One region of the Micromonospora sp. CA-248089 genome, then DNA from elsewhere that is predicted to be linked to it. Evidence: riboswitches for the same ligand, from Rfam matches in the RefSeq annotation. Region 1 holds a riboswitch; the other holds the start of a gene.

What was found. A riboswitch is a leader RNA that binds a small molecule or an ion and turns the genes downstream of it on or off. The one in region 1 is predicted to bind thiamine pyrophosphate.
Region 2: another riboswitch for thiamine pyrophosphate. It lies ahead of thiE (thiamine phosphate synthase); the one in region 1 lies ahead of ACQP26_RS23460 (ECF transporter S component).

What each region holds. Positions count from the first base shown of each region.
Region 1 is NZ_CP192016.1:5,014,114-5,024,636, forward strand. Features, by position in the region: gene ACQP26_RS23430 (ArsR/SmtB family transcription factor) at 1-195, shown strand, start outside; gene ACQP26_RS23435 (hypothetical protein) at 248-853, shown strand; gene ACQP26_RS23440 (acyl-CoA dehydrogenase family protein) at 864-2,837, opposite strand; gene ACQP26_RS23445 (DUF6328 family protein) at 2,946-3,446, opposite strand; gene ACQP26_RS23450 (sugar isomerase domain-containing protein) at 3,538-4,287, opposite strand; gene ACQP26_RS23455 (alpha/beta fold hydrolase) at 4,284-5,120, opposite strand; TPP riboswitch at 5,197-5,303, shown strand; gene ACQP26_RS23460 (ECF transporter S component) at 5,379-5,969, shown strand; gene ACQP26_RS23465 (ABC transporter ATP-binding protein) at 6,066-7,499, shown strand; gene ACQP26_RS23470 (energy-coupling factor transporter transmembrane component T family protein) at 7,496-8,296, shown strand; gene ACQP26_RS23475 (hypothetical protein) at 8,512-8,865, opposite strand; gene gndA (NADP-dependent phosphogluconate dehydrogenase) at 9,209-10,523, shown strand, end outside.
Region 2 is NZ_CP192016.1:5,717,566-5,728,088, reverse strand. Features, by position in the region: gene ACQP26_RS26745 (DUF559 domain-containing protein) at 782-1,693, opposite strand; TPP riboswitch at 1,812-1,923, shown strand; gene thiE (thiamine phosphate synthase) at 1,918-2,544, shown strand; gene thiO (glycine oxidase ThiO) at 2,538-3,668, shown strand; gene thiS (sulfur carrier protein ThiS) at 3,659-3,859, shown strand; gene ACQP26_RS26725 (thiazole synthase) at 3,864-4,637, shown strand; gene ACQP26_RS26720 (thiamine phosphate synthase) at 4,700-5,365, shown strand; gene thiD (bifunctional hydroxymethylpyrimidine kinase/phosphomethylpyrimidine kinase) at 5,445-6,233, shown strand; gene thiC (phosphomethylpyrimidine synthase ThiC) at 6,251-7,834, shown strand; gene ACQP26_RS26705 (hypothetical protein) at 7,877-10,523, opposite strand, start outside.

The DNA.
Region 1 (10,523 bases):
CGCTGCGTGCACGAGCTGGTCGAGAAGCTCGGCGCGCCGCAGCCGCTCGTCTCCCAGCACCTGCGGGTGCTGCGCGGCGCCGGGGTGGTACGCGGGTCGCGGCGCGGCCGGGAGATCGCGTACGCGCTGGTCGACGACCACGTCGCGCACATCGTGGCGGACGCGGTCAGTCACGCCGGCGAAGGGTCGCACTGAGCGCGAAATCGGCCAGGTGCCGACGCGCCCGCGCCGTGGGACGCTGTCCGGCGTGAAGATCTACGCCGACCGTTTTCCCACCGCCGTCCGCCAGTTCCTCACCGACCTGCTCGTGGTCGTCTGGGTGTACGCGGCGATCCGCTTCGCGCTGTGGCTGCACGACGTGGTCGAGAAGCTCGCCGTACCCGGGCAGAAGCTGGAGGGTGCCGGCGGTGGTCTCGCCGACAACCTGGCCGACGCCGGCGGCAAGGTCGGCCGGGTGCCGATCGTCGGAGACGAGCTGACCGCGCCGTTCACCCGGGCCGCCGACGCCGCCCGCGCGGTCGCCGACGCGGGCCGCGACCAGCAGGAACTGGTCGGGCAGCTCGCGCTCGGGCTGACCGTCGCGGTGCTGGTGTTCCCGCTCGGCCTGGTGCTGTTCGGCTGGCTGCCGCTGCGCCTGCGCTGGATGCGCCGGGCCGGCGCGGCGAAGGCGCTGGCCGGTGCGCCGGCCGGCCGGGACCTGCTGGCGCTGCGCGCGCTGGCCGGTCAGCCGCTGTCGAAGCTGACCCGGATCGCGCCCGACGTCGCCGAGGCGTGGCGGCGCGGCGACGACGCGACCGTCGACGCGCTCGCCGCGCTGGAGCTGCGCGAACTGGGGCTGCGCGGCGGCCGGTGAGGCGCGCCGGTCAGCCGGCGGGCGGAATGCGACGGCGGACGTCCTGCTCGGTGGACGGCCCCGGTTCCCAGCGGGCCACCCACGGCAGGTCGGCCGGCGGCGTGACCACGCCGTCCTCCAGTGCGGCGTACCGGCCGGCGACGATCCGCTTGGCGGCGGCCACGTCGACCGAGTCGGTGTTCGACCACAGGCCGGTGAACAGCTCGTCGACGCGCAGCCGGGCCTGACGGCAGAACAGGTCGGCCAGCTCGACGTTCTCCGGGTGCGCGTCGCGCTCGGCGTAGGCCCGGACGCAGACCGCGCTCATCGCGAACAGCTCCGCCCCGATGTCCACCACCCGGCCGAGGAACGCCTGCTTGCGCTCCATCTTCCCCTGCCAGCGCGACATCGCGTAGAAGGTCGACCGGGCCAGCTTGCGGGAGGTCCGCTCGACGTGGCGCAGGTGCCCGGCCAGCGGCCCGAACTCCTGGTACGCCCCGGGCGTCTGCCCCTTGCCGACGGCGAGCGTGGGCAGCCACTTCGCGTAGAAGGCGCCGGCCCGCGCGCCCGCCTTGGCCTTGCGGCCCAGACCGGCGTCCGGGTCGATGATGTCGCCCGCCACGGACAGGTGCGCGTCGACCGCCTCGCGGGCGATCAGCAGGTGCATGATCTCGGTGGAACCCTCGAAGATCCGGTTGATCCGCAGGTCGCGCAGGAGCTGCTCGACGGCGGCCGGTCGTTCTCCCCGGGCGGCGAGCGAGTCGGCCGTCTCGTAGCCGCGGCCACCGCGGATCTGGACCAGCTCGTCGGCGATCCGCCAGGCCATCTCGCTGGCGTAGAGCTTGACCAGCGCCGCCTCGATCCGGATGTCGTTGCGGTCGTCGTCGGCGAGCATGCAGGACAGGTCGAGCATCGACTCCATGCCGTACGTGGTGGCGGCGATGAAGGACAGCTTCTTCGCCACCGCCTCGTGCTCACCCACCGGCCGGCCCCACTGGACCCGGTCCGCCGCCCACTCCCGGGCCACGTTGAGCGCCCACTTGCCGGCGCCGACACACATGGCCGGCAGCGAGAGCCGCCCGGTGTTCAACGTGGTCAGCGCGATCTTCAGGCCCTTGCCCTCCCCGCCGATCACGTTCTCCTTCGGCACGAACACGTCGTGGAACCGGGTGAGGCTGTTCTCCAGGCCGCGCAGCCCGACGAAGGAGTTGCGCCGCTCCACGGTGATGCCGTCGCTGTCGCCCTCCACCACGAACGCGGTGATGCCGCCGCGCCGCCCCTCGGCCGCCGGTACCCGGGCCATCACCACCAGCAGCGTGGCGAGCGTGCCGTTCGTGGCCCAGAGCTTCACCCCGTTGAGCCGGTAGCCGGTGCCGTCCGCCGTCGGCTCGGCGGTGGTGGCGAGCCGGGCCGGGTCGGAGCCGACGTCCGGCTCGGTGAGCAGGAACGCGGAGACCTCACCGGCCGCGAGCCGGGGCAGGAACCGTTCCTTCTGCTCGGGTGTGCCGAACATCTTCAGCGGCTGCGGCACGCCGATCGACTGGTGCGCGGAGAGCAGCGCGCTGACCGCCGGGTTCACCGAGCCGACGAGCATCAGCGCCCGGCAGTAGTGCAGGTTGCTCAGTCCCAGCCCGCCGTACTTCCGGTCGATCTTCATGCCGAACGTGCCGAGCCCGGCCAGGCCGTGGAACACCTCGTCGGGGATGCGCGCCTCCCGCTCGATCGCCTCACCGTCCACCTCGGACGTCAGATACGCGCGCAGCGCGCCGAGGAACTCGTCCGCGCGGGCCACCTCGGCCGGGTCGGGGCGGGGCCACGGGTCGATCAGGTCGAGCCGGAAGCGGCCGAGGAACAGTTCCTTGCCGAAGCTGGGCCGGTCCCAGGCCGACTCGCGGGCCGCCTCGGCGACCTGGCGGGCCTCCTTCTCGGAGACCTGGCCCGCCTCGGTGGGAAGCGGCCCCGCACCGTCGGGTGACTCGGGCCGGCTGTTCTGTGTCGTGGTCACGGCTGCCTCCTCGTCGGTCCGGCTGCGTCGACGCGTGCGACGAAAACGACGCTACCCCCGGGTGTTACCCAGGGGTAGCGTTGCGTGCACGTCCGATTTGGCGGACCGTCAGTCGGTCAGCGACTGCGGGCTGTCGTCCTCGTCGTCGATGTCGTCCTCACCCCAGTTGCGCCGGCTGAACGGCAGGATCGCCCAGAAGGTCAGGAACCACAGGCCGGTGAGCGCGCTGAGCAGGAACGCGATCGGCCGATCCAGCACGAAGTCGGTGACCAGCAGGACCGAGCTGACCATCGCGATCAGCATGAAGAACAGGCCGCCGGTGGCCATCCGGTGGGCGAACCGGACCAGCTCCGGCTTGCGGCCCTGCCGGAACAACGCCCGGTGGAACGCGACCGGAGAGATGATCATCGCGGCGGACGCGGCGGCGGTCAGCAGCGCCAGGATGTAGACGTCGCGCTGGAACTCCGTGGTCCGGCCGAACCCGTTGCTGAACGGCAGCGTCAGCAGGAAGGCGAAGAGGATCTGCACGCCTGTCTGCGCGACCCGCAGCTCCTGCAACAGATCGGCGAAGTTGCGCTGCCAGCGCTGCTTCTCGGATTCCTTGGACACTCGCGGACCTCCCCGGGAGACGGCACGGCCGGCGGGTGAACGCCCCCCGGCAGCACCGCCTGTGCCCCGTACGGGCGATCACGAAACCGGTTCAGGAACCCCTGCGGATCCGGCCCGCGTACCGTGCCTCCAGCTCGGCGTTGTGCTCGTCGCCGCCGGTGATGTTCGCGGACAGGTAGACCGGCGGGCGCTGCCCCGCCGCGACCAGCCGGGCCACCACCTCGGTGACGATCTGCTGCGCGAGCAGCGCCGCGGTGATCGAGGAGACCGCGCCGACCGCGCCGCCACCCGGAAGCGGCAACGTCGCGTCGCCGTACGGGGCTCCGTTGTCCAGCACCACGTCGGCGAAGTCGGCGAGCTTGCGGCCGGACGGGTGCCGCGAGGTCATCCGGGCCGAGTGCTGCGCCGAGGTGATCGCCACCAGGCCGTGCCCGCGTTCCTTCACGATGGACGCGAACTCGACCATCGCCCCGTTCACGCCCGAGTTCGAGGCCAGCACGAACACGTCCTGCGGCCGGATCGGCGCCAGCTCGTAGAGGCGGTGCGCCACGGCCGGATCGCGTTCCAGCTTCGGGCCGAGCACGTCGGCCGGGTCGCCGCCGATCAGCACCAGGTCCCGCAACGCGATCCGGTTGGTGGGCACCAGGCCGCCGGCCCGCCCGGCGATCTCCATGGCCAGCGCCTCGGAGTGCCCGGTGCCGAACGCGTGCACCACACCGTCGGCGCGCAGCGCGGCCGCGATCAGGTCGGCCGCGTCGGCCACGTTCTGCCGCTGCGCGGCGGCCACCCGGGCGATCGTCTCGGTCACCACCGCCAGGTACGCGTCGGCGCTCACCGTCATGCCTCCTCCGTTCCCGTGCACCGGGCGAGGATCGCCTCGGCCAGCGGGCCGGGCGCCTCGTCCGGAATCCAGTGGCTGACGCCGGACAGCGTCACGAACCGGTAGTCACCGGTGACGCGCGCGGCGCACGCCTGCGCGGCCGTCCGGCCGATCGCCACGTCCTTGTCGCTCCAGACGAACGTGGTCGGCACCCCGACCGGGGCGACCGCCTTCATGTCCGCCCCGGTCATCGCGCGATACCAGTTCAGCGCCGCCGTCAAGGCGCCCGGCTCGCGCATCGGCTCGGCGTAGCGCGCCACCGTACCGGCGTCGCCCACGCCGCTCAGCAGCTTGCGCAGCGTGGCGCCGTTCCACGCCAGCAGCACCTTCTCCGCCGTACCGGGCTTGCGGAACAACGCGATGTAGGCGGACTTGACCTTCTGCCGGGGGTCGGTGGCGAGCGCGTGGCCCATCGCCGCCGGATGCGGCACCGACACCGCGGTCAGCGTCCGCACCCGGTCCGGGTGCGCCGCCGCCAGGCCCCACGCCACGATCGCGCCCCAGTCGTGGCCGACCACGTGGGCGCGGGTCACCCCGAGCGCGTCGAGCACGGCCGCCGCGTCGGCCACCAGCTCCGGAATCCGGTACGCCCCGACGTCGGCCGGACGCGCGCCGGGCGAGTAGCCGCGCTGGTCGAGCGCGTACGTGCGCAGCCCGGCGGCATGCAGCGCGGGCGTGACCGCGTCCCACTCGCCGGAGTGCTGCGGGAAGCCGTGCAGCAGCAGGACGGGATCGCCGCCCTCGGGGCCGCCGGCGCGTACCTCGAACGTCAGTCCCCGCGCATCCACCAGCATGATCGCCACCATACCGACACTCGCCCTGCTGGGCCCCGGGCCGTGGTCGGTGCTAGCGTCTGCGACGAGACAACTTCACATCCGACAGGGGAGCGCACAGCGCTGAGAGTGCGGGCCGGTGCCCGCAGACCCTCGAACCTGATCTGGGTAATGCCAGCGCAGGGAGTTCGGTCGACCTCCAGCCGCGTCGCCGTCCGGTGACCACCGGGCGCGGCGTGCGTCTTCTCCTGGTTCACCTCGACGAACTGGGAGCCAATCGTGAACCGTACCGACAGCAACCGCTGGCGTACCGTCGACATCGTCGTCGCCTCGGTCATCGCCGTCACCTTCGGCGTCGTGTTCCAGCTCTGGAACATCCTCTGGAAGGGCAGCGACGGGCCGTTCGCCTTCTTCGCCCCGCTCCAGTCGGTCATGTACGGCGTCTGGCTCATCCCGGCCGTCCTGAGCGCGCTGATCGTCCGCAAGCCGGGAGCGGCACTGCTCACCGAGACGGTCGCCTCGGCGGTCTCGGTGCTGCTCGGCTCCCCGTACGGGGCGATGGCGATCCTCCAGGGCGCGGTGCAGGGCCTGGGCGTCGAGGCGGTCTTCGCTGCCACCCGGTACCGCCTCTACCGGCCGCTCACGGCGGCGCTCGCCGGCGCGTGCGGCGGCCTCTTCGCCACGCTGTTCGACGCCCTGTACTGGTACCCGGACACGAGTTGGACGACGTTCCGGCTGCCGTACATCGCGTTCGGTGTGCTCAGCTGCTTGCTGGTGGCCGGCCTGGGTGCGGTGGCCCTCACCCGCGCGCTGGCGAACACCGGCGTGCTGGACCGCTTCCCCGCCGGCCGTGACCGCGCCCTGGTCTGACGCCCCCATCGTGTTGATCATGAAGTTGGCGGCCGTTTCGGCACCCGTCATCGCCGTCAACCTCATGATCGACGGAGGAAAGGGGGCGGGTGGGCGGTGAGCGCTGTGGTGCTGCGGGGGTTCGGGTGGCGGCACGGAGGACGCAAGCGCTGGGCTCTGCGCGGAGTGGATCTGCGTGTGGAGAGCGGCGAGCGGGTGCTGCTGCTCGGGCCCTCCGGGGCCGGTAAGAGCACGTTGCTGGCGGCGCTGGCCGGGCTGCTGCCGGAGGACTCCGGCGAGCATGAGGGCACCGTCGAGATCGACGGGCTGGACCCGCGCAAGGCGCGTGAGCGCGTCGGCATCCTGTTCCAGGACCCGCAGACCCAGCTCGTCATGGCCCGCTCCGGCGACGACGTGGCGTTCGGGCTGGAGAACCGGGGCGTACCGGCCGGCGAGATCTGGTCCCGCGTCGACGAGGCGCTGCACCGGGTCGGCTTCCCGTACCCCCGGGACCGCCCGACCGCCGCGCTCAGCGGCGGGGAGCAGCAGCGGCTGGCCCTGGCCGGCACGCTCGCGCTGCGCCCCGGGCTGCTGCTGCTCGACGAGCCCACCGCCAACCTCGACCCGGCCGGCGCCGGCCTGATCCGCCGGGCCGTCGCGAACGCGCTCGACCCGGACACCACGATGATCCTGGTCGAGCACCGGGTCACCGAGGCGCTGCCGCTGGTCGACCGCGTCGTGGTGCTGGAACCCGGCGGCGGCGTCCGCGCCGACGGGCCGCCCGAGGCGGTCTTCGCCGCGCACGGCGACGCGCTGGCCGCCGCCGGGGTCTGGGTACCCGGCCACGTCGCGCCACCCCGGCACGCCACCACGCCGCCCGGCGACGTGCTGCTCACCGCGGAGCGGCTCGGCCTCCCGCCCCGGCTGAACCCCACCGATCTTCGGGTACGCGCCGGCGAGGCGCTCGCCGTCCTCGGCCCCAACGGGGCCGGCAAGTCCACACTGGCGCTGCTCCTGGGCGGCCTGCTGAAACCCGGAGCGGGGGCCGTCACCGCGTCCGCCGAACTCGCCGGCCGGGACGCGCGCACTCCCCCGCACCGCTGGCGGGCACCCGCGCTGGTCCGCCGGATCGGTTCGGTCTTCCAGGACCCGGAGCACCAGTTCGTCACCGCCACGGTCCGCGACGAGCTGGCGCTCGGCCCGCGCCGCATCGGCCGGGCCGAGCCGGCGGTCACCGCCACCGTGGACGAGCTGTTGCAGCGGCTGCGGCTGGACCGGCTGGCGGGCGCCAACCCGTACACCCTCTCCGGTGGCGAGGCGCGGCGGCTGAGCGTGGCGACGGCACTGGCCACCGCGCCCCGCCTGCTGATCTGCGACGAGCCCACGTTCGGCCAGGACCGGCGGACCTGGCTGGAGCTGGTCGACCTGCTCGCCGAGCTGCGCGACGCCGGGCACGGCGTGGTCACGGTGACCCACGACGACGACTTCGTCGCCGCGCTCGCCGACCGGACGCTCGCCCTGGACCGCCCGCCCGCCGAGGTGCTCCCGTGATCAACCTCGAACCGGTCGCCGCGCCCGGCGCGCCGCTGGCCCGGCGCAACCCGGTGGCGAAGCTCGCCGCCGCGGTGGTCTTCACGCTGATCCTGGTGGCGACGCTCGATCCGGTGGCACCGGCCCTCGCCATCGCCGTCGAACTCGCGGTGCTGCCGCTGTTCGGTGTGCGCTACCGGGTGCTGGCCCGCCGGGCCTGGCCGCTGCTCGCCGGCGCCGTCGGCATCCTGGTCACACTCGTGCTGTTCGCCGCCGACCGCTCCGGCCCGGTGCTGCTCCAGGCCGGGCCGATCCTGGTCACCCAGGGCGTGCTGATGACCGCGCTCGGGCTGGTGCTGCGCATGTTCGCGGTGGCGCTGCCCGGCATCGTCGTGTTCGCCACCACCGACCCGACGGACCTGGCCGACGCGTTGATCCAGAACGCGAGGACGCCCGCCCGGTTCGCCATCGGGGCGCTCGCCGCGTTCCGGATGGTGCCGCTGCTGGAACAGGAGTGGCGGATGATCAGCATGGCCCGCCGGGCCCGCGGCGTGGACGCGGGCCGCAACCCGGTGGCGAAGCTGCGGCTGTTCGCGTCCACCGCGTTCACGCTGCTGGTGGGCGCGATCCGGCGGGGTACCCGGCTGGCGGTGGCGATGGACGCCCGGGGCTTCGACGCCGGCACCCCGCGCACAGTGGCCCGTCCCCAGCGCTTCACCGGCGCCGACGCCCTGCTCGTCGCAGGCGCCGCCCTGCTGGCCGCCGCCGCTCTGGCGACAAGCATCGCCCTGGGCACCTTCCGCCCCTTGATCGGCTGACCCCCCTTCTCCCCTCCCACCCCGTTGATCATGAAGTTGACGGCACCGGCTGCCCGTTTTGCCGCCGCCAACTTCATGATCAACCAGGGCCGGGTGAGATCTTGGTACGGAATGGCCCCTATGGGGGCCGGAATCATCCAAGATCTTCGGGGACGCTCGGCAGGCCCCGGATGGGGGCCTGCCCGGTGAGCGGCTGAGCGGGAAAGGGCTGGCGGTCAGCTGCGGCGGAAGGCGTAGAAACGGGTCTGGCCGGCGCGCTGACTACGCCCGCCGAGCCGGGCCTGCCGCCCCGACGGTGGGCCGGACCGAGGCGGCTTCGCGGACGCGCCGGGCAGGGCCGGGATCTCCGGGGACTGCGGGGACTCCGATCCCGCAGCCACAGCGGGCACCCCCGCGCCGATGACGGGCGAGACCGTTGGCGCAGCCACGATGGGCGGCACCGAGTCCGGGGACACGGCGGACGCCGGCGGCTCCGTGGGGAGCACCACCTCGGGTGGCGTCACCGTGAGCGCGTCGAGCTTCGGCGCGGACTGCTTGCGGGACTCCTTCGGATTGCGCTTCGCGGGCATTCGCGGGCCTCCTGTCGTGCGGGCGCGCCGACCGGGACGCGCCGAGCGGGGGCTCCGGTGCGAACCGATCACGACAGACACCGCGACCGACGGCAGCGGGGAAGGGATGCGGACGCCCGGAGCAGGACGGGTCCACGGCACTTCGGCGGTGGACCGGGCTCGGAGGTGGGGCGTCACTTACGCATGCGGCAACGCTATCCGGCCACCGGACGTCCCGCACCCGAATTAACGCGAAGAACGCACGGCCACCCACCGGTCACGCCCTGTCGACGTCCCCGCCCAATGCCCCGACGACCGCGATACGGTCGCAGCACGGCAGCACGAACGAGAGGTGGCGGTACGCATGGCAGAGCAGGCGACGGCGCAGATCGGAGTCACCGGTCTGGCGGTGATGGGCCGCAACCTGGCCCGGAACCTGGCCCGCAACGGCTTCGCCGTGGCGGTGCACAACCGGTCGCCGGAACGTACCCGCAGCCTGGTCGCGGAGCACGGCGACGAGGGCACGTTCGTGCCGTCGGAGTCCCTCGCGGACTTCGTCGGCTCGCTGGAGCGGCCCCGCGCGGTGATCGTGATGGTGAAGGCTGGCGCCCCGACCGACGCGGTGATCGACGAACTGGTCCCGCTGCTGGAGGAGGGCGACATCGTCGTCGACTGCGGCAACGCGCACTTCGCCGACACCCGCCGCCGGGAGGAGGCGCTGCGCGAGCACGGCCTGCACTTCGTCGGCACCGGCGTGTCCGGCGGCGAGGAGGGCGCACTGCTCGGCCCGAGCATCATGCCCGGCGGGTCGGCGGAGTCCTACCAGAAGCTGGGGCCGATCTTCGAGAAGATCGCCGCGCACGTGGACGGCGAGCCCTGCTGCCGGCACGTCGGGCCGGACGGCGCGGGCCACTTCGTGAAGATGGTGCACAACGGCATCGAGTACGCCGACATGCAGCTCATCGCGGAGGCGTACGACCTGTTGCGGGCCGGTCTGTCGGCGAGCCCGGCGGAGATCGCGGAGATCTTCCGGGAGTGGAACGGCGGCGAGCTGGGGTCCTTCCTCATCGAGATCACCGCCGACGTGCTCGGCCACACCGACGCGGCCACCGGTCAGGCGTTCGTGGACGTGGTGCTCGACCAGGCCGAGCAGAAGGGCACCGGCCGCTGGACCGTGCAGAGCGCGCTCGACCTGGGCATCCCGATCACCGGTATCGCCGAGGCCACGTTCGCCCGGTCGCTGTCCGGCCACGCCGACCAGCGCGAGGCCGCCCGCCGGGTGTTCGCGGACGCGGGCGACAAGTGGCAGGTGGACGACCGGGAGGCGTTCGTCGAGGACGTGCGCCGTGCGCTGCTGGCCAGCAAGATCGTCGCGTACGCGCAGGGGTTCGACCACATCCGGGCCGGCAGCCGGGAGTACGACTGGGACATCGACCTGGGCGGCACGGCCACCATCTGGCGGGGCGGCTGCATCATCCGGGCCGGTTTCCTGGACCGGATCCGGGAGGCGTACGACGCGGAGCCGGACCTGTCGACGCTGCTCGTCGCGCCGTGGTTCGCCGAGCGGGTCAGCGCCGGCGTTCCGGCCTGGCGACGAGTGGTGGCCGACGCGGCCCGGGCGGGCGTGCCGGCCCCGGCCTTCGGTTCGTCGCTGGCCTACTTCGACGCGCTGCGGGCGC
Region 2 (10,523 bases), 700 kb from region 1:
GCCCGCGCGTCGGATCCCGCCCGTGCATCCTGTCCGCGCGTTGGTCCGCTCGCGCTTGGGTCCCGCCCGTGCGTCCCGCCCGTGCGTCGGGCCTGCCCGTGCGTGGGGCCAGCTCGCTCGATCGGCCCGTCCGCGCGGCCCGTCCGCGCGTGGTGTCCGTCCGCGCCTTCGGTCCACAGGTGTTCGGTCCGCCCGCCATCGCAGGTGCGCCCGCTCGTCGGCGTGCAACCGTCGGGGCTTGCTCCGCGCGGCGGGGTGCGCCCACCGGGCCCCGCCCGCGCGCGGAGGCACCCATGGCGTTCCACTCGCAGGCAGCGCTCACGATGGCTGGAACGGTATGGGTGTCAAAAGGGCCTTGAGACACCCATGGCGTTCCACTCGTCGCCAGATTCAGTCGCGAGTGGAACGCCATAGGTGTCTGCGGCGGCCTCCTGACGCCCGTGGTGTCTCGGGCGGCCCGGCTCGGCTCGGCTCGGCTCGGCTCGGCCCGGCCCGGCCCGGCTCGGCCCAGCCCGGCTCGGCCCGGCTCGGCTCGGCTCGGCCCGGCTCGGCTCGGCTCGGCCCAGCCTGGCTCGGCTCGGGCCAGGTCAGGCACCACGGGTCAGGCGCCGGGTGGCGGTGGCCGGGCCGGCGCGCGGCGGGGCGAGACTCGTAGCTGCGGGCTGCGGGCTGCGGGCTGCGGGCTGCGGGCTGCGGGCGCGGCGGGGGTGCGGACCAGAGGCGTGGCAGGGTGCGGCGGGCGCGGGCGCGGGCGCGGGCGCGGCGGGCGGCGGGGTGCGGGTCAGTGGTTTGCTGCGGTGGCGCGACGTTCGGCCAGGGCCTGGCGTACCAGGGCGACTGTGGCGGCGGGACGGCGTAGCACGTCGTCGGCGGTGAACCGGAGCACGACCCACCCGGCCGCGCGGAGCGCGTTCAGTCGCGCCACGTCCCGCCGGAAGTGAGCCCGTTCCCGGTGGTGGTCGCCGTCGTACTCGACCGCGAGGCGGAGAGCCGGCCAGGCCAGGTCCACCCGGGCCACGAAGCGTCCGCCGGCGCGCACCTCGTGCTGGGCGGTGAGCGGGCCGAGACCGGCGTCGAGGAGGAGCAGCCGCAGTCGCGTCTCCATCGGAGACTCGCTCAACGGCTCGGCCATCGCCAGTACCTCGCGCAGCAGCGGAGCGCCCGGCCAGCCCGACCGGTCGGCGGCGTAGGCCCGCAGTGCGGGCAGCTTCACGACCCGGCGACGCAGCAGCGCGTCGACGGCGACCAGCGCCTCGGCGAGTGAGCCCTGCCGGCCCAGGTCGAACGCGGTACGCAGCGGGGTGGTGACCGGCAGCCCGCCGAAGAAGGTGCGGTCCCGCTCCGGCAGGGGCGACCGGACCACCCGCAACCGTGGGTGCGGTCGTAGTCGAGCAGCGGTCGGCAGCAGCACGGTGACCGGCGCGTCGCGGGGGAGCACGTCCGCGCCGAACAACCAGGCGGCGCTGCTTCCTGCCAGCACGGCAACCGGCGGCAGGCGCAACGCCACCGCCTCGCACCACATCCGGTGGTCGTCGGCGCGGTGTCCGTCCCGATGCACGTACACGTCCGGGAGCAGGCGGATCCACGTCGGCCCGCGCAGCATCGTCCAGGTGAGCAGCCCTTCGGACACGGCGCGGCCGCCCCGGAACGGCAGGGTCGCCAGGCGGCGCGGGACACGGGCGGGAACGGACATCCCAGCAGCGTGTCGTGACGAGACGGTCACCCACTGCCCCGATCCGGCGGACGGCTGGTTCCTGGGAAAAACCTCTCCCGGGCTTCCGTACGGGCGGGAGGCGTCGTACGGTAGGCCGCAAGTGACCCACGGGAGCCCGGTGCGGACCGGGCTGAGAGGGGGGCTGGGAGCCCCCGACCGTCGAACCTGATCCGGGTAATGCCGGCGCAGGGAGGAGCGTTGCCGTGCTGTCCCTGGGACGACTGCATCTCATCACCGACACCCGGCCGGGGCGTGACCCGCTCGCCGTGCTGCGCGCCGCCCTGCCGGTAGCCGGCGCCGACCTCGTCGTGCAGGTGCGCGTGGAGGACGACGCGACCGACCGGGAGGCGTACGAGCTGGCCCGGCTGGTGGTCGACGCCTGCCGGGCGTATGGGGCGCGGTGCCTGGTCAACGACCGGTTGCACGTGGCGCTCGCGGTGGGCGCGGCCGGGGGCCATGTCGGCGCGGACGACCTGCCGGTGCCCGCCGCGCGCCGGGTGCTCGGCCCGGACGCGGTGCTCGGCGCGACCGCCCGCGAGCCGGTGACCGCCCGTGCCGCAGTGGACGCCGGGGCCACCTACCTGGGCGTGGGCCCGTGCCATGTCACCACCACCAAGTCCGGCCTGCCGGAACCGATCGGCCCCGAGGGGATACGCGCGGTGGCGACGGCGGTGTCCGTGCCGGTGATCGCGATCGGCGGGGTGACCGCCGCGACCGTGCCGGCGTTGCGGGCGGCCGGTGCGTACGGGGTGGCGGTGGTCGGCGCGCTCAGCGCTGCTGCCGATCCGGCGCACGCCACCGCCGAGCTGATGCGGGCGCTGACGTGTTAACAAGGGACCCTTGCTCTACCGGAGGCGTTAACAGGGGGCCCTTCCTTACCGAGGTGGCGGTGGTGGGGGGCGGGCCGATCGGGTGGGCGATCGCGTGGCGGTGCGCGCAGCGCGGACTGCGCGTGGTGGTGCACGACGACCGGCCCGGGTCGGGCGCGTCGTCGGTGGCCGCCGGGATGCTGTCGCCGGTCGCCGAGGCGTACTTCGGTGAGCACGAACTCACCGCGCTTCTCGTCGAGTCCGCCGCCCGCTGGCCCGGCTTCGCCGCCGAGCTGACCGAGGCGAGCGGCGTCGACATCGGCTACTCCACCGAGGGCACGCTCGTCGTCGGGCTCACCGCCGACGACCTGGCCGAGGCGAAACGGCTGTGGTCGTACCAGCAGGGGTTGGGACTGCCGATCACGCCGTTGCGCCCCTCGGAGCTGCGCGGCCGCGAACCGGCGCTGGCGCCGCGCGTGCGCGGCGGCGCTGTCGCGCCCGGCGACCATCAGGTCGACCCGCGGCGGCTGGTCGCCGCGCTGCGCACGGCCGCCGAACGCGCCGGTGTGGAGCTGCGTCCGGCCCGCGTCGGCGCGTTGTCCGAGGTGGACGCGCGGGTCACTGTGGTCGCGGCGGGCTGCGGCGCGGCGGCGCTGACCGGCCTGCCGGTCCGGCCGGTCAAGGGCCAGGTGCTGCGGCTCCGCGCACCCGGTGACGGTCCGCCGGGCTTCCGGCACGTGATCCGGGGGTACGCGGACAGCGAGTCGGTCTACCTGGTGCCCCGGGACAGCGGTGAGGTCGTGGTCGGGGCGACGGTCGAGGAGCGCGCGGACACCGCTGTCACCGCCGGTGGCGTGCTGACGCTGCTGCGCGCCGCCGCGGAGCTGGTGCCGGAACTGGTCGAGTACGAGCTCGTGGAGGCCGTCGCGGGGCTGCGCCCCGGTACGCCGGACAACGCGCCGATCATCGGGCCGCTGCCGGGGCGGCCGGGCGTGGCCGCGGCGACCGGGCACCACCGGCACGGCATCGTGCTCACCCCGGTCACCGCCGACCTGGTCACCGAGCTGATCGTCACCGGCGAGCCGGATTCCGCGCTCGCCCCCTTCACCCCGGATCGCTTCGGGAAGGAGCGCACGTGGAACTGATCGTCAACGGCACGGGCCGGACGCTGCCCGACGGCGTCACCGTCGCCGAGGTGGTCCGCACCGTCACCGACCGGGAGCGCGGGCTCGCGGTGGCGGTGAACGGCGAGGTGGTGCCGCGCGGCGGCTGGCCGGAGAGCGTGCTGCGCGACGGCGACCGGGTCGAGGTCCTCAGCGCCACCCAGGGCGGGTGAGCAGGTGTCCACGTTGGAGATCGGCGGGGTCACGTTCGGCTCGCGGCTCGTCCTCGGTACCGGTGGCGCGGCCAACCTGCACGTGCTGGAGCAGGCGATCCGGGCGTCCGGCACCGAGCTGGTGACGCTGGCGCTGCGTCGGGTGGACACCACACCCGGCGGGTCGGGTGGCCTGCTCGACCTGGTGGAGCGGTGCGGCGTACGGCTGCTGCCGAACACGGCCGGCTGCCGGACCGCTGTGGAGGCGGTGAAGACGGCGCACCTGGCGCGGGAGGCGTTCGACACCGACTGGGTGAAGCTGGAGGTGATCGGTGACGAGCGCACGCTCCTTCCCGACGGGGTGGAGCTGCTGCGCGCCGCCGAGGATCTGGTGGCGGACGGGTTCACAGTGCTGCCGTACACGTCGGACGATCCGGTGCTGGCGCGGCGGCTGGCCGACGTGGGCTGCGCGGCGGTGATGCCGGCCGGGTCGCCGATCGGTTCCGGGCTGGGCATCGGCAACCCGCATCACATCCGGCTGATCCGGCAGGCCGTCGACGTGCCGGTGGTGCTCGACGCGGGCATCGGCACCGCCTCGGATGCGGCGCTCGCGATGGAGCTGGGCTGCGACGCGGTGCTGCTGGCGAGCGCCGTGACCCGGGCCGCCGACCCGGTGGCGATGGCCACGGCGATGCGCTACGCGGTCGAGGCCGGGCGTCTGGCGTACGGCGCGGGCCGCATCGCCCGCCGCTTCCACGCCCTCGCGTCCACCCCGGATGAGGGACGGCCCGACCTGTGACCGCCTCACGCCTAGCGGATCTTGGTACGGATGCGCCCTTCGAGGGGCGGCCGCGTACCAAGATCCAGGGCGGGCCGAGCGGCATCGTGCTGCTGACCGATCGGCGGGTCGCTCGACGGGCGCTCGTCGACGTGGTGGCGCGGGCCGTGGGTGGGGGAGTGCGGTGGGTGGTGCTGCGGGAGAAGGACCTGCCGCGCGCCGAGCGCCTCGCGCTCGCCGCCGACCTGCGCGCGATCCTCGCCGACGCGGGCGGCACGCTGATCGTGGCCGGACCCGATCCGCTCGACGGGGACGCGGTGCACCTGCCCGCCGCCGGCCCGTACCCGCCGCCCGCCGTCGGACTCGTCGGCCGCTCCTGTCACGACACCGCCGAGCTGGCCCGCCTCACCACCGAGCACTACGCAACAGTGTCCCCGGTCTACGAGACAAAGACAAAGCCCGGCTACGGCCCGGCGTTGCGACCGGACGGATTGAGTGAGCTGGCGAAAGCCAGCCCGGTTCCGGTGCTCGCCCTGGGCGGCATCGAAACCCCGGCCCAGATCCACGCATGCATAGAGGCAGGCGCAACAGGAGTAGCGGTGCTGGGCGCCATCATGCGCGCGAAGGACCCGAGAGAAACCGCCACCACGCTGGGCAGAGCCTTCCAGGAGGCGGCCACCCGCTTGACGCGCACCCACCCCGCGCGATCCGACGAAGGCCCGCACGAGAAGGGCTGCGGCCGACCGTGACCACGCAGGGATCAAGCCTGACCGCCCGGAGTGGGCACGGTCGGCCGCAGCCCCCTACCGCAACAAACGGAGAAGACCAGTGACGCCGAAAACAGTTCTCACCGTCGCAGGATCCGACTCCGGAGCAGGAGCGGGCATCCAGGCCGACCTCAAGACGTTCGCCGCGCTCGGGGCGTACGGCACGACAGTCCTCACCGCCGTCACCGCGCAGAGCACCAGGGGCGTGGACGCCGTCCTGCCGCTGCCCCCACAGACGGTGCGCGACCAGATGGACAGCGTGCTCGGCGACTTCGACGTGCGCGCCGTGAAGAGCGGCATGCTCGGCACCCCCGCCGTCGCCGACGCGGTGGCCGAGGCGGCCCGGGCCGGGCGGCTGCCGCACCTGGTCGTCGACCCGGTGCTGGTCGCCACGAGCGGGCACCGGCTCGGCGTGGTGGAGGCGGTCGAGCGGCTGCTGCCGTACGCGGAGGTGGCGACGCCGAACTGCGCGGAGGCCGCGGCCCTCACCGGAGGCCCGGTGGGCACGGTCGAGGAAATGGTCGCGGCGGCCGAGGCGCTCGCGGCGCGCGGACCGGCGTTCGTGGTGGTGACCGGCGGCGACGTGGACGCCGACGGCGAGTCGGTGGACGTGCTCGCCGGCGGCGGAACGACGCGGCTGCTGCGCGCGCCCCGGGTGGACACCCGGCACAACCACGGCACCGGCTGTTCGTTCTCGGCCGCCGTCGCGGTCCGGCTCGCCGCGGGCGACGCGGTGCCGGTCGCGGTGGCGGCCGCCAAGGAGTACGTCACCCGCGCGCTGACCGGCGCGCGGACCTGGGAGCTGGGCGCGGGACGCGGCCCGCTGGACCACTTCGGCTGGTCCGCATGAGCGACAGGGAGGCTGGCATGCAGGCACGTCGCAAGGTGTACGTGGAAGGCTCACGCCCGGACATCCGGGTGCCGTTCGCCGAGGTGACGCTGACCGGGGACAACCCACCGGTACGGCTCTACGACACCTCCGGTCCCGGCTCCGACCCGGAGGTGGGGCTACCCGCACTGCGCGGGCCGTGGATCGCCGAGCGCGGCGACGTGGCTCCGGTGCGCGGTGCCGGCACGCCGCTGGCCGGAACCCGTCCGACCCAGCTCGCGTACGCCCGGGCCGGGATCGTCACGCCGGAGATGGAGTTCGTGGCGATCCGGGAGTCGGTGTCGCCGGAGTTCGTGCGGGACGAGATCGCGGCCGGCCGGGCCGTGCTGCCGCTGAACGTGAACCACCCGGAGTGCGAGCCGGCCATCATCGGCAAGGCGTTCCTGGTGAAGGTCAACGCCAACATCGGCACCTCGGCTGTCACCTCGTCGGTGGGCGAGGAGGTGGAGAAGCTGACCTGGGCGACCCGGTGGGGCGCGGACACCGTGATGGACCTGTCCACCGGCAAGCGCATCCACGAGACCCGCGAGGCGATCGTGCGGAACGCGCCGGTGCCGATCGGCACGGTGCCGATCTACCAGGCGCTGGAGAAGGTCGGCGGCGACCCGGTGAAGCTGAGCTGGGAGGTGTTCCGCGAGACCGTGATCGAGCAGGCGGAGCAGGGCGTCGACTACATGACCGTGCACGCCGGGGTGCTGCTGCCGTACGTGCCGCTGGCAGTGGACCGGGTGACGGGCATCGTGTCCCGGGGCGGCTCGATCATGGCGGCCTGGTGCCTGGCGCACCACGAGGAGAACTTCCTCTACACGAACTTTCGGGAGCTGTGTTCGCTGCTCGCGAAGTACGACGTGACGTTCTCCCTCGGCGACGGCCTGCGCCCCGGCTCCATCGCCGACGCCAACGACGAGGCGCAGTTCGCCGAGCTGCGCACGCTCGGCGAGCTGACGAAGGTCGCCTGGGAGTACGACGTCCAGGTGATGATCGAGGGCCCCGGGCACGTGCCGATGCACAAGATCAAGGAGAACGTGGACCTCCAGCAGGAGTGGTGCCACGAAGCGCCGTTCTACACGCTCGGGCCGCTGACCACCGACGTCGCGCCCGCGTACGACCACATCACCTCCGCGATCGGCGCGGCGATGATCGGCATGTTCGGCACCGCGATGCTCTGCTACGTCACCCCGAAGGAGCACCTCGGGCTGCCCGACCGCGACGACGTGAAGGCGGGCGTGATCGCGTACAAGATCGCGGCGCACGCGGCCGACCTGGCCAAGGGGCACCCGGGCGCGCAGGCGTGGGACGACGCGCTGTCGAAGGCCCGGTTCGAGTTCCGCTGGGAAGACCAGTTCAACCTGGCGCTCGACCCGGAGACCGCGCGGGCGTACCACGACGCGACACTGCCCGCCGAGCCCGCGAAGACCGCGCACTTCTGCTCGATGTGCGGGCCGAAGTTCTGCTCCATGAAGATCACGCAGGAGCTGAAGGACTACGCGGCGCGAGGCATGCGCGGCAAGTCGGAGGAGTTCGTCGCCTCCGGCTCTCGGGTCTACCTGCCGCTGGCGTGAGCTCGGTCGGGGCGGGCCGATCCGGTCCGCCCCGACCGTCCGTCAGTCCCGGTGGTGCCGCCCGGTACGCAGCGAGCGGGCGTCGTCGGCGTTGTCGTCCGAGGCGAGACCGGCGACCCAGTCCACGTACTCGTCGTCGGCAGCGGTGGTCGGCTCGGCCGTACGTTCGGCCGGCTCCGGGTCGCTCTTGGCCCCCCGGTTGCGGCGGAACAGACCGCGCAGCGGCTTCGACTTCCCGGCGGGCGCGTCGGCGTCGTCCGGCTCGGCGTGCCGGCCGCGCCGGGAGTCCGGGTCGCTCGTCGTCTCCGGCGCCGTGGCGTCCGGCAGCGCGGTGACGGCCTCGGCCGGTACGGCGGTCACCGCCTCGGGACGGGCGATCGGGCCTGCATCCGGCCGGGCGACCGGTCCGGCGGGACGGGCGTTCGTGGCGAGCGCGTCCCAACCGGCGCTCGCGCCCGGCTCGGGGAGGCCCCGGTGGCGGGGACGCGGCGCCGGCTCGGCCGGGACACTCGTCTCCGCGCCGTCCCGGGCCGGTGCGTCCGGTCCGGCGGTGGCGCGGTGCGGGCGGCCCGCCGGGGTGATCGGCCAGGCCGGGCGTACCTCGCCGGGCGCCGCGTCCTCGAACATCGGGAACCGGGGCCGGGTCGACGGGGCCGGCGCCGGGTCGTCGAAGAAGAAATTGCGTCCGGTACGCGCAGCCGGGTCGACGTCCCCGGTCGGGGAGCCGGTACGGGAAGCCGGGCTGCCGAGGGAACCGTCCGGCGTGCCGGGGTCCGTGCGGTCCGGTGCCGAGGTGGCGCTCGTGTCGTCCCGGGCCGGGTCGGCGGCCTGCGGGATCGGGGCGGTGTCCGTGGCCGGGCGGGCCCGACGGATGGCGGCCGTCGGCGTGGCGTCGGTTTCGCCGCTCGGTGTCGTGTCGGCCGGGCCGGCGGCGCGGGGGGCCTTCGGAGCGCGGGTACGCCGAGGGCGGGTGGCGCGGCCCGTCGCGCTGGTGTCCCCGGCGGCTTCGACCCGGGGCGTGGCGGGGGCGTCGCTGTCCGCGTCGGCCGGGACCGGCCCGGCGAGGGCGCCGCTGTCCGTACGCGGGCCGGGAACGTGGCTGTCGGCGGTGCCGCCGGTGGCCGGTGAGGTGTCCGTGCCGGCGCTCGGGGAGGTGTCGTCCCCTGGGCGGGGTGTGGTGCCGTCGGCGGGTGGCGTCGATTCGTCGGCCGTCCCGCTGGACCGGCCGGCGCGGGTACGGCGCGGCCGGGTCACCCGGGGCGCAGTCGCCGTCGTTTCCGGTTCCGGGGTGGCGTCGTCCGTGCCGGCCGCCGAACCGGTGCCGGAGACGGCCTCGCTGTCTGCCGGGATGCCCGTCGCCTGCCCGGACGTTCCAGGGGCGGAACCGGCAACGGCCCGGTCGGGGGTGCCTGCGCGGTCCGTGGTGACCGCCTCGCCGGTGCTGCCCGCATTGGCCGTGCCGCTTTCCGGACCCGGGGCCGGCTCGGGGCGGCCCGCGGCGAGGACGTCGATGGCCGAGGTCCGGCGGCCCGGGGGCAGCAGACCCGGCATGGGCTGGCCGTGGCTCGTGTCGGCGACGGCCGGGCGGTCGTCCCCCGGCCGTTTCGCAACGGTCGGCTGATCGCCGGCGGGCAGATCCGCGAGGGCCGGCCGGGCGGCGGCGGGAAGGTCGGTACCGGCCGGAGCCGCCGCGGCCGAACCGCCGGGCTCCGGCCAGTTCCAGTGCGCCGGTGCCGCGGCACCGCTCGTCACCGGAGGCTCGGGCGGGGCGGCCGGGACGCCCGGAGCGGACGAGTGCGGCAGCGGGGCGAGGATGTCGGTCGCCTCGACGGCGTCGGGGTCACCGGTGGCGGTGACCGGGCGGGGCAGCATCGTGGTGGCGGTCGAGCCGAGCGCACCGGCGATCACGGCGATCAGCGCGCCGTAGTAGGGCGCGACCTGGTAGCGGTCGGTCGCCGAGCCGGGACCGGCGGTCAGATAGGCGAACGCGACGAGCACCGGGCCGGCCGCCCCGGCCGCGCCGCCGACCAGAGGCGGCCACTCGGCCCGGCGGGCGAGCACCCCGACCGCGCCGCCGGCCAGCAGGGCGAGGACCGGCAGCAGCAGCATGGACAGGCGCTGCGCCGCCTCCGGATCCAGCCAGGAGGGTTCGAGGACGCCGAGCCGCACCGTGGCCAGCGGGCGGCTGGAGACGATCGTGGGCGCGACGGAGAGCAGCGCCAGCAGCCAGACGAGCCCGGCGGTGATCGCCACTCCCCAGCCGAACGGCGGCTTGAGCAGGACGGCGATCGCGGCGCCCGCGCCGACCACAGCGCCGAGGGCGGCGCAGATGCCGACGGCCCAGACCGGGTCGACGGACCCGCCCAGCTCGGCCGCGCGGGCCGGTTGCATGCACAGCGGGGCGACCACCATCGCGCCCAGCGCACTGACGCCGGCGATGGAGAGCAGTTCGGTGGTGCCGCCGGGACTGTCGTCGCGGCGGGCGAAGCGCTCGGTGAGGACGGCTCCGGCGACCGTGGCGACCGCGGCGAACCAACCCACCCAGACGAGCTGGGCGGGCCACCGGTTGACCGAGACGTCCACGAACGCGCCGTCGAGGCGTACGACTCCGAAGCCGTACGCGATGCCCAACTGGCCGGCCCCGGCCAGCACGCTCACCCCGAGCGCCGTGAGCAGCAGCCTGCCCCAC